Tistrella mobilis: one gene and its partner. The protein of the gene in region 2 interacts with the protein of the main gene of each other region in a pairwise test. Links are inferred from orthologs where the notes say so. Each region holds a gene or a part of one and is shown on either strand. Other genes may lie near its edges.

The links. The genes of interacting proteins can lie anywhere in the genome.
Region 1: the proteins of P7L68_RS21850 (region 2) and ftsA interact in binary tests that used the Escherichia coli proteins (3 or more experiments, as listed by UniProt). The link is inferred for Tistrella mobilis from one-to-one orthologs.

The regions. Positions count from the first base shown.
Region 1 is NZ_CP121017.1:1,207,018-1,211,592, forward strand. The notes cover bases 1,725-4,575. They hold ftsA (cell division protein FtsA), read left to right. Parts: upstream 1,725-2,457; coding sequence 2,458-3,693; downstream 3,694-4,575. Other genes in these bases: P7L68_RS11280 (cell division protein FtsQ/DivIB), read left to right, coding at 1,725-2,371; ftsZ (cell division protein FtsZ), read left to right, coding at 3,774-4,575. Outside these bases: murB (UDP-N-acetylmuramate dehydrogenase), read left to right, coding at 1-528; P7L68_RS11275 (D-alanine--D-alanine ligase), read left to right, coding at 525-1,439; more of P7L68_RS11280, read left to right, coding at 1,427-1,724. UniProt on the Escherichia coli protein: Essential cell division protein that assists in the assembly of the Z ring. May serve as the principal membrane anchor for the Z ring.
Region 2 is NZ_CP121017.1:3,616,389-3,622,506, forward strand. The notes cover bases 105-3,059. They hold P7L68_RS21850 (rod shape-determining protein), read right to left. Parts: upstream 2,125-3,059; coding sequence 1,084-2,124; downstream 105-1,083. Other genes in these bases: mreC (rod shape-determining protein MreC), read right to left, coding at 105-903; P7L68_RS21855 (2-isopropylmalate synthase), read right to left, coding at 2,416-3,059. Outside these bases: more of mreC, read right to left, coding at 1-104; more of P7L68_RS21855, read right to left, coding at 3,060-4,038; P7L68_RS21860 (hypothetical protein), read right to left, coding at 4,209-4,382; P7L68_RS21865 (DUF6065 family protein), read right to left, coding at 4,712-5,473; P7L68_RS21870 (EamA family transporter), read right to left, coding at 5,494-6,118. UniProt on the Escherichia coli protein: Forms membrane-associated dynamic filaments that are essential for cell shape determination. Acts by regulating cell wall synthesis and cell elongation, and thus cell shape.

The sequences.
Region 1 (4,575 bases), 2.4 Mb from region 2 along the record:
GGTGCCGAGATCGCCGATGTCCTGGTCTCTGCCACCGCGGTCGACCGGGCCGGGCGCATCCACGAGGTGCCGGCCGGGGCGCTGGGGCTCAGCTATCGCCACTCGGCCGCACCGGCCGACTGGATCTTCACCGCTGCCCGTCTGCGCGGCCGGCCGGGTGATCCGGCCCGGATCCGGGCGCGGATGGACGAGATCAGGGCAAAGCGCGAGGAAAGCCAGCCGGTCCGGTCCCGCACCGGCGGCAGCACCTTCCGCAACCCCGAAGGCGCCAGGGCCTGGGAACTGATCGACCGGGCCGGCTGCCGGGGATTGCAGATCGGTGCCGCTCAGGTGTCGGAGCGGCACTGCAATTTCCTCATCAACACCGGCGGGGCCACGGCGGCCGAGATCGAGGCGTTGGGCGAGGAGGTGCGTGCACGGGTGCGGGCCACTTCGGGCATCGAACTGACCTGGGAAATCCGTCGCATCGGCCGCCCGGCCGGCGCGGTGCCCGGCGCAATCACGGACGAAAGCAGGAGCGAGGCATGACCACGCAGCATGTGGCGGTACTGATGGGCGGCATGTCGGCGGAACGCGAGGTTTCGCTGACCAGCGGCCGCGCCTGTGCCGAGGCGCTGCGCGGCGAGGGCTATCGGGTGACCGAGATCGATGCCGGTGCCGATCTGGGGGCCAGGCTGGCCGAGATCCGCCCGGATGTCGTGTTCAACGCCCTGCATGGCCGTTTCGGCGAGGATGGCTGCGTGCAGGGGGTGATGAACCTGATGCGGCTGCCCTATACCCATTCCGGCCTGCTCGCCTCTGCCATCGCCATGGACAAGCCGGTTGCCAAGCGGCTCTACGCCGCCGCCGGCCTGCCGGTGGCCGAAGACCGGGTGATGCATATCGACGAGATCGGCCGCGAACACCCGATGCCCGTTCCCTATGTGCTGAAGCCCGCCCAGGAGGGATCGAGTGTCGGCGTGCGCATCGTGCGCGACGAGAGTGAGACCCCGCTCGGCAACCGCAGCTGGACCCACGGGCCCGTGGTCCTGGTGGAACGCTACATTCCCGGCCGCGAGCTGACCGTCGGCGTGATGGACGGCAAGGCGCTGGGGCTGACCGAGATCCGGCCGGTTCAGAACTTCTACGACTACGAGGCCAAGTACACCGATGGCCGCGCGGTGCATCTGGTTCCGGCCCCGGTGCCGGAAGAACTGGCCGCGCGGGCGAAGGAGATCGCCGAGACGGCCCATCGGGCGCTCGGCTGCCGCGGTGTCAGCCGCGCCGATCTTCGCTGGGACGATACGAAGCCCGGCACCGAGGGGCTGATCCTGCTGGAAGTGAACACCCAGCCGGGCATGACGCCGCTCTCGCTGGTCCCCGAACAGGCCGCCGCCGCGGGGATCGCGTTCGGACCTTTGGTCAGATGGATGGTGGAGCACGCCGCATGCGACGCCTGAGCACCGAAGACATCCGCGTCAAGCGGGTCACCACCCATGGCTTCGAAGGCGCGGAGGAAGCAGCCGCCCTGGCGGAAGCCTTGCGTCGTCGCCGGCGTCGGCCGAAATGGCTGCGGCCCGCGGCCATCTGGGGGCGCAGGCTGGGGGTACTGGCGCTGGTCGGCGGCGCCGGCTGGTGGCTGTGGTCGTCCGGCACCGCGGAGACGGCGGCGGATGGTGTTCATGATTTTGCGGTGGTCCAGGCCGGCCATCTCGGGCTGGCGGTGAAGGAAATCTACCTGGAAGGCCGGTACGAAACGAAGCCCGGACAGGTACTTGGGGCAATGGCTGTTGACCAGGGCACGCCGATGCTGGCGCTGGATCTCGATCAGATGCGCCTCAGGCTGGAACAGCTGCCCTGGGTGGAGCGCGCCTCGATCGAACGGCGCTGGCCGGACACGCTTTATGTCCGCATCCGCGAACGTCAGGCGGCGGCCCTCTGGCAGGTCGGCGAGGGGCATATCCTGGTCGACCGCAAGGGCGCGCTGATCGAAGGCGTGGATGTCGGCCGCTTCGCCCATCTGCCGGTGGTGGTGGGCGACGACGCCCCGCAGCTGGTGGCGCAGCTGCTGGATCTGGTCGAGACCGCCCCCGATCTGGCTGATCGTTTCGTGGCCGGGGTGCGGGTCGGTGGCCGGCGCTGGGATGTGCATCTGAAGGACGGCGTGGTGGTGCGCCTGCCGGCCAGGGATGCAGTGGAGGCCTGGAAGCGCCTCGCCGAGGTGGAGCGCGATCACGGCATCCTCGAAAAGGCGATCACCTCGGTCGACCTCAGGATCGCCGGCCAGTTCGCGGTCAGGCTGACGGATGCGGCAGCCCTGACCGAGCGGATGAAGCCGGTGGTCAAGCGCCCGCCGGGGGTGGCTGCGACCGGCCCCGGTCTCGACGCCTGACGATCTGACGACGAAGAAGACGACGGACTCCGAACGGCCCCAAGGGCCACTCAGTGTGTATCGCACAAGCGGGAAGGTGGGAAAACATGGCGAAGGGGCGCGGCGGCCTGATTGCGGCACTCGACATCGGCACCACCAAAGTGGTGTGCTTCATCGCCGAAGGTGACGGCCATGGCCGCTGGCGCGTCCGCGGCATCGGCCATCAGGCGGCGCGCGGCCTGCGCGCCGGGCTGATCGTCGACATGGTACAGGCCGAGGCCTCGATTCTGGCGGCGGTCCATGCGGCCGAGCAGATGTCGGGGGAGACCATCGAACGGGTGGTCGTGGCACTGCCGTCGACGGTGATGTCGAGCCATCTGATCGATCTGGAGGTCGAAATCGCCGGCCATGCCGTGGCCGATGCCGATATCCGCCGGATCTATGCCGAGGGCCGTCGCATGTTTCTGGGCGACGACCGGGCCGTGATGCATGCCCTGCCGGTCGATCATTCGATCGACGATGCCGGCGGCATCCGCGATCCGCGCGGCATGTATGGCGAGCGGTTGGGCGTCAGCATGCATGTGGTGACCGCTCAGTCGAGCCCGTGGCGCAATCTGGAGCTGTGCATCGCCCGTTGCCATCTGGAGATCGAGGCGGTCGTCGCCTCGCCCTTCGCCGCCGGCCTCGCCTGCCTGGTGGAGGACGAGCGCAACATGGGCACCACCGTGGTCGACATGGGCGGGGGCACCACCACCATGGCCGTGTTCTTCAACGGCAGCCTGATCCATGTCGACGGTTTCGGCGTCGGCGGCCTGCATGTCACCCGCGACATCGCCCAGGTGCTGGAGACGCCGCTGGTCCATGCCGAGCGGATGAAGACGCTGTACGGATCGGCGATCGCAACCCCGTCGGATGCCCGTGAACTGATCGAACTGCCCCGGGTGGGGGAGCCCGATGGCGTCCAGAACGTTCCGCGTTCGCTTCTGGTCAACATCGTCCGCCCCCGGGTCGAGGAGACCCTGGAGCTGATCCGCGAGCGCCTTGAGAAGAGCGGCCTTGCCGAGGTCGGCGCCAAGCGCGTGGTGCTGACCGGCGGGGCGTCGCAGCTGCAGGGCCTGCGCGAACTCGCGGGCCGGGTTCTGGGCCGCCAGGTCCGGCTCGGCCGGCCGATCGCGGCCTCGGGAGAACTGGAACAGTCCGGCGGCGCCGGCTTCTCGGTCGTCACCGGACTGATCGCCCATGCCGTGGCGGATTGGGGCGAGGTGGGCGAGCGCGATGCCGGACCGGATGCCGGCCGCGGCACCTTCGGCCGGCTGGGCCGCTGGCTGAAATCGAATTTCTGAAACCCTGAAGTTTCCCGTCCCCGTGTCGGCGATCGCGGCGGGGGCGGATCCAAGTCCGAGCGACCAGGAGGCAACACGTCATGTCCCTCAATCTCAGTATCCCCGACAGCATGCAGCTGACCCCGCGGATCACCGTGGTCGGTGTGGGCGGCGCCGGCGGCAACGCCGTCAACAACATGATCAACGCGCAGCTGGAAGGCGTGGAGTTCATCGTCTGCAACACCGATGCGCAGGCGCTGAACCAGAGCCAGGCCGAACGCCGCATCCAGCTGGGCCAGATGATCACCCATGGCCTGGGTGCGGGTGCGCGCCCCGAGGTCGGCCGCGCCGCCGCCCAGGAGACCATGGAAGAGATCTCCGAATATCTGGACGGCAGCCATATGGTGTTCGTCACCGCCGGCATGGGCGGCGGCACCGGCACCGGCGCGGCGCCGGTCATCGCCCAGATCGCGCGCGAGAAGGGCATTCTGACCGTCGGCGTGGTCACCAAGCCCTTCCACTTCGAAGGCACCCGCCGCATGCGGCTGGCGGATTCGGGCATCGACGAGCTGCAGAAATATGTCGACACCCTGATCGTGATCCCGAACCAGAACCTGTTCCGGGTCGCCAACGAGCGCACGACCTTCGCCGATGCCTTCAAGATGGCCGACGACGTGCTCTATGCCGGCGTGCGCGGCGTGACCGACCTGATGGTCATGCCCGGCCTGATCAACCTGGACTTCGCCGACATCCGCACCGTGATGAGCGAGATGGGCAAGGCGATGATGGGCACCGGCGAGGCCGGCGGCGACAACCGCGCGATCGAGGCCGCCGAAGCCGCGATCTCGAACCCGCTGCTCGACGACGTGTCGATGAAGGGCGCGCGCGGCGTGCTGATCAACA
Region 2 (6,118 bases):
CTGGCTGCCGGCCGGTGCCGGTGCCACCGGCAGGGCCGGCGAAACCTCGGGCGCCCCTTCCGGATGCAGCTCGGTGCCGAGCAGGATGCGCACGAAATCCAGCCGCCGCCAGTCCACGAAGGGTTCGACCCGGATCTGGCCCTCCTCGACCGAGATCACCCGGCCGACGGCAAGCCCGGGCGGAAAGATGCCGCCCTCGCCCGAGGTCACCACCCGCGCGCCCACATCGGGCACCACATGCGGCGGCAGATAGGCAAGCGCCGGGCGCGGCGAATTGTCGCCGGCCAGTATGGCCCGCTGGGCGGCCCCGTCCGGGGTTTCCACCGTCACCGGCACGCGGCTGTTCAGGTCCGAGAGCAGCAGCAGACGCGACGAGGTCTCGCCCACTTGGATCACGCGCCCGACCAGACCGGCCGAGGTGACGGCGATGCCGTCGCGGGCCATGCCGTCGCGGGCACCGGCGGAAATCAGCAGGGTGCGCACGAAGGGCCCGCCGGTATCGGCCAGAATCCGGGCCGACAGGAAGCGCTGTTCCGGGTCTGGCACCACGCCCAGCTGCCGGCGCAGGGCCGTATTCTCGGCCGCAAGCCTGAGTGCCACCTGCTCCCAATGGCGCAGGCGCTCGTTCTGTTCGGTCAGCCGGGCATTCTCGGCGGCAAGATCGGTCAGGGTGCCGATCCGGTCGGTCAGCCCGGTCAGGCTGGCGACCGGGCGCGAGAACAATTCCAGCGCCGGCATCGAGGCGTCGGCGATGGCGGTCCGCAGATCGGTGACGGGCACGACGTCGAAACGCGTCGCGATCATCAGGCCGACGGACCCCACCACCAGCGCTCCGAAAGCGAAGCGATGGGCGAGCTGTCTGAGTGGCTGAGCCACGGCGCGGCCGTATCCGAGCGGCTTCACCGGAGCGTACTCCCCAAGGCTGAGGGGCTGGACTGGCCTTCAAGCATGACATGACGACGGCCGGGACGCCATGGTCCGGACATCATCATGACCGCAGGGCAGGTCTTCCCGGATTGCGGGCATGGGGCGCGCGTCCCCGGAAAGACCTTGAGAAGCGGGTACCCACAGGCAGGTCGCCGGTCAGTACTGCTCGTAGAGAACGTGCTTGAGCTTCTTCATCTCTTCGAGCGCCCGGCCGGTGCCCAGCGCCACGCAGGAGAGCGGGTCATCGGCGATCGAGACCGGCAGGCCGGTCGCATTGCGCAGCACCAGATCCAGATTGCCGAGCAGCGCCCCGCCACCGGTCAGCACGATGCCCTTGTCGACGATGTCGGCGGCGAGTTCGGGGGCGGTATGTTCCAGCGCCACCTTCACCGACTCGACGATCTGCCCCACCGGCTCGGCCAGGCTTTCGGCGATCTGGCGCTCGGTGATCACGATCTCGCGCGGCACGCCGTGCATCAGGTCGCGCCCCTTGATCTGCAGCACCTTGCCGTCGCCATCGGCCGGCGGGCAGGCGGAACCCACCTCGGTCTTGATCCGCTCGGCGCTCGATTCGCCGATCAGCAGGTTATGATTGCGGCGGATATAGGCGATGATCGCCTCGTCCATCTTGTCGCCGCCCACGCGCACCGACCGCGAATAGACGATGCCGCCCAACGACAGCACCGCCACCTCGGTGGTGCCGCCGCCGATATCGACCACCATCGAACCGGTGGGCTCGGTGACCGGCAGGCCGGCACCGATCGCGGCGGCCATCGGCTCTTCGATCAGGAACACCCGGCGCGCACCCGCGCTTTCGGCCGATTCCTGAATGGCGCGACGCTCCACCGCGGTCGAACCCGAGGGCACGCAGACGATGATCTGCGGGCTCGCAAAGGTGCGACGGTTGTGCACCTTGCGGATGAAGTGCTTGATCATCTCTTCGGCAACTTCGAAATCCGCGATCACGCCGTCACGCAGCGGGCGGATCGCTTCGATATTGCCGGGTGTGCGGCCGAGCATCAGCTTGGCCTCTTCGCCCACGGCGAGGACCTGCTTCTTGCCCTTGACGTTCATGATCGCAACCACCGACGGCTCGTTGAGCACGATACCCCGGCCCTTCACGTAGACGAGCGTGTTGGCGGTGCCGAGGTCGATGGCCATGTCGGCCGAGAGAATGCCGAGGAGGCTCGAAAACATGTAGCTGGCTTTGCTCGCTGGATCTGACTGTCAGTGCCCGGACCGGGGGTGCGCCGGCGGCGTCGAAGCCTGCGCCCCGGCCACCGTCCGGGCTGCGCGCAAGGGTCTGCGCACTCTGGGACGGACGGGGGCGAACGCGGCGAGATTACGCCACAAACCGCACCGCATTGAAACCGTCAATTCGGTGTCGGCGCATCGAACGCGACGACGCCCGCACAGGGAACGGGCGGGGCCGTTCCCGGGCGGGCGTCGTGTCCGGCGGGGGCGCCGAAACGGGAAAGTCGGGCGTGATCAGATGGCGGCGCTGCGGATCGACGGATCCGCCGCCTCTTCCGGTGCATCCGCCGCCTTCTCCAGCAGTTTGGCGAGGGCGTTCACATAGGCGCTGGCCGAGGCGACCACGGTGTCGGGATCGGCGCCGATACCGCCATGGCTGCGGCCGCGGGCGCCGAGACGTACGGTCACGCGCGCCTGGGCATCGGTGCCTTCGGTCACGGCATGAACCTGGTAGAGCTGGAGCACCGCCTCGTGCGGGATCGCCTGACCGATGGCGTTGAAAGCCGCATCCACCGGGCCGTTGCCGCCGGCGCTGGCAGAGCGGGCAACGCCGTTCTGCTCGATGGTGATGGTCGCGACATGGTCGACGCCGATGCCGCAGGCCACGGACAGCGCAGTCAGCTTCAGGCTTTCACCCTCATGCCCGGCGCCATCGGAGACCAGGGCGACCAGATCATCGTCGAACACGGTCTTCTTGCGGTCGGCCAGGTCCTTGAAGCGACGGAACGCATCTTCCAGCGCGTTGTCGCCCAGCTCGAAACCCAGCTCCTTCAGCTTGGTCTTGAAGGCATGGCGGCCGGAATGCTTGCCCATCACCAGCGACGACTTGTTCACGCCCACCGATTCCGGGGTCATGATCTCGTAGGTCTGGGCATTCTTCAGCATGCCGTCCTGATGGATGCCGCTTTCATGCGCGAAGGCGTTCCGGCCCACGATCGACTTGTTGTACTGGATCGGGAAGCCGGTGACCGACGAGACCAGCTGCGAGGCCTGGGTGATCAGGGTGGTGTCAATGCCGGTGCCCACACCCATCAGATCGGCGCGGGTGCGCATCGCCATCACGATCTCTTCCAGCGCCGCATTGCCCGCGCGCTCGCCGATGCCGTTGACGGTGCATTCCACCTGACGGGCCCCCGCCGAAACCGCAGCCAGCGAGTTCGCCACCGCCAGCCCCAGATCGTTATGGCAATGCGCCGACAGGATCGCCTTGTCGATGTTCGGCACATTGTTCCGGATCGCGCGGATCAGGCCGATATATTCCTCGGGCATGGTATAGCCCACGGTATCGGGCACGTTGATGGTGGTGGCACCGTTGGCGATCGCCACCTCGATGGCCCGGTACAGGAATTCAGGCTCGGTACGGGTGCCGTCTTCGCAGGACCATTCGACGTCGTCGGTGAAGCGGCGCGCGAAGGAGACGCTGTCGGCGATCGCCTCCAGCACCTGCGCCTCGTCCATGTTCAGCTTGAACTTGCGGTGCAGCGGGCTGGTGGAGATGAAGGTGTGGATGCGGCGGCGGCGGGCCGGCTTCAGCGCCTCGGCCGCGCGCTCGATATCGGCATGCTTCGCGCGCGCCAGGCTGCAGATCACCGCCTCACGCGAGCGCTCGGCGATCTTGTAGACCGATTCGAAGTCGCCGTTCGAGGCGATGGCAAAACCGGCCTCGATCACGTCGACGCCCAGGCGCTCCAGCATCTCGGCGACGCGCAGCTTCTCGTCCAGCGTCATGGAAGCGCCGGGGCACTGCTCGCCGTCGCGCAGCGTGGTGTCGAAAATCACGACACGGTCACCGGCATTGACCTCGGCGGCACGGGTGGTGTCGACCGGCTGACGGGCGGGATTGGTCTCGGTGGTCATCGGGAACTGCCTTGCTTCGAAGAGAGACGGGCCGGGGCCGCGGGCGATGCGGATGAGGATGGGCCCGGACGGGAGCGGCACGCACCGGCATCCTGCGCCGGGCATGCGGATCTGTCTCTTGTCCCCTGAGCGTGTGTCACCCGCGGTTTACGCAAGTGACCGTACGGCGCTCAGGGGCCGATAAGTCGAAGCGAAAGGGCAAGGCCAAGGAGGATGACGATCACGCCACCGGAGGCCATCAGGAACAGCTCCGCGCGCCGCGCCTCGGCACGTGCAATCACCGCTGCCCGCGCGGTGGCGCGGCGGCGTGCGGCAATGGCGGTGTGGCGCGGATCGTCGTACATCTGCTTCCGGGTTCCCGGCTGTCTGGTCCTGGTGGGTGTCTGGTCCCGGCGGTGCGTCACCGCCGTCGCGTAAGGCTCATACGGATGGTGGCATCTTATGGACCACGTCTGACCGCATGATGGCCGACATCGCGACGCTTGTCGACCGGGTATTCCGGCTTTCCGTGACCGATCCGGTTCAGACCCGATCGATAACAGTGTGATTGACCTTATGCGCAGGTCGAGCACAGTGTCCAGGGAGAAATGCGAAATCCCGATGTTTTGTGTCGGATTTCCCGAAACCAGGGCAACTTTCTTGTCCTAATTGCCGGATCGCAGCGCCGGACCGATCAATCCCCGCGCCGGATAAAGGGCGCGAGTTTCAGCCGGGTGCGATGGGGGGCCCCGGCCGTGCCGCCTTCCGGTGTGCGGCCGCGGAAATAGTCTTTCTGCCACCCCACCCGGCGTTCACTGCTGGCCTCGTCACCCAAGGCTTCGATGAAGGCCGACCGGCCGGCGACGAAGGCGGCGTGGGCGCGTTCGGTGTCGGGTTCGCTCGCGATCGGGCGGATCTCGGGGCGCATCGCCTCAAGCAGCGCCGGCAGCACCGGCACGATGGCGGCGAAGGGCTCGCCCGTCTCGAACCGCACCGGCGTGTTCACGCGGGTGAAGCGCCAGTTCATGGTGAAGCCGAAGGGCGACCAGCCGGTTTCCACCAGCCCCTGAAGGGCCGCGATCGCATCCTTGGGCCGGTTGACCGGCCCCTGCACCATCAGCGCCACCTCGGGTGCCGTGCGAAACAGCCAGGGGACGTGGAAGGTCAGGATGCCCGATCCGAAATGCCCGACCGCAGGCACCGCCGCCGCGGGGTCGTCGGGCGTCACCACCACCCCTGCCGGCGCCTCGTCCCCCGTCCAGACCGCGGTGAACCCGGCCGGGTTCAGCAGCTCCCACCCCCAGGCATTGGCGATGGCGAGCGGCAGGCAGCGATAGGCGAAGCCCTGGGGGGTGGCGTCCATCCATGGCCGGTCCACCGGTGCCGGCCGGATGGCCGGCCCGTCGGCGCCCAGGGAAAAGGCGGTCAACCGGGTGATGTCGTCAGCGTCGCTCATGGGCCCAAAGACTAGCGTCTTCAGGCCAGCAGCACCAGCAGCACGCCCAGGATCACCGCCAGGCTTCCGGGGATGTCGGCAGCCCTGGGCGTCTCGCCCAGCAGCAGACGGCCCATGATGACGGTGAAGACCAGTTCCACCTGACCGAAGGCGCGCACCAGCGCCGCGGTTTCCAGGGTCATCGCCCAGGCCCAGCCGGCCGAGCCGGTGACGCTGAGCAGGCCCACCAGCGAGGAACTCCGCCAGGTGCGGAACACGGCGGTGAAGGTGGCGGGCTCACGCGCCAGCAGCCAGCCCCCCATCAACACGGCCTGGATCGAGTTCATCACCGCCAGCGTCGCGATCGCCCGCGGGAAGGCATCGCCCTGCCCCAACTCCAGCGCGCCCGCCCGGATGCAGACCGAGGCGACGGCGAACATGGCGCCCGCCCCCAGCCCGTAAAGCGCCGCCCGGTCGCCGGCGCCGCGCGCCAGTGCTTTCAGCCCCTCGCGATTGCCGCGAGTGGCCAGCGCCACCACGCCGGCCATGCAGACCAGGATGCCGGCCCATGCCGTGGCGCCCAGCGCCTCGCCCAGCACCGCCCAGCCGACCAGGGCCACGATCACCGTCTCGGCCTTGGAATAGACCGTGCCGACCGCGAAGCCG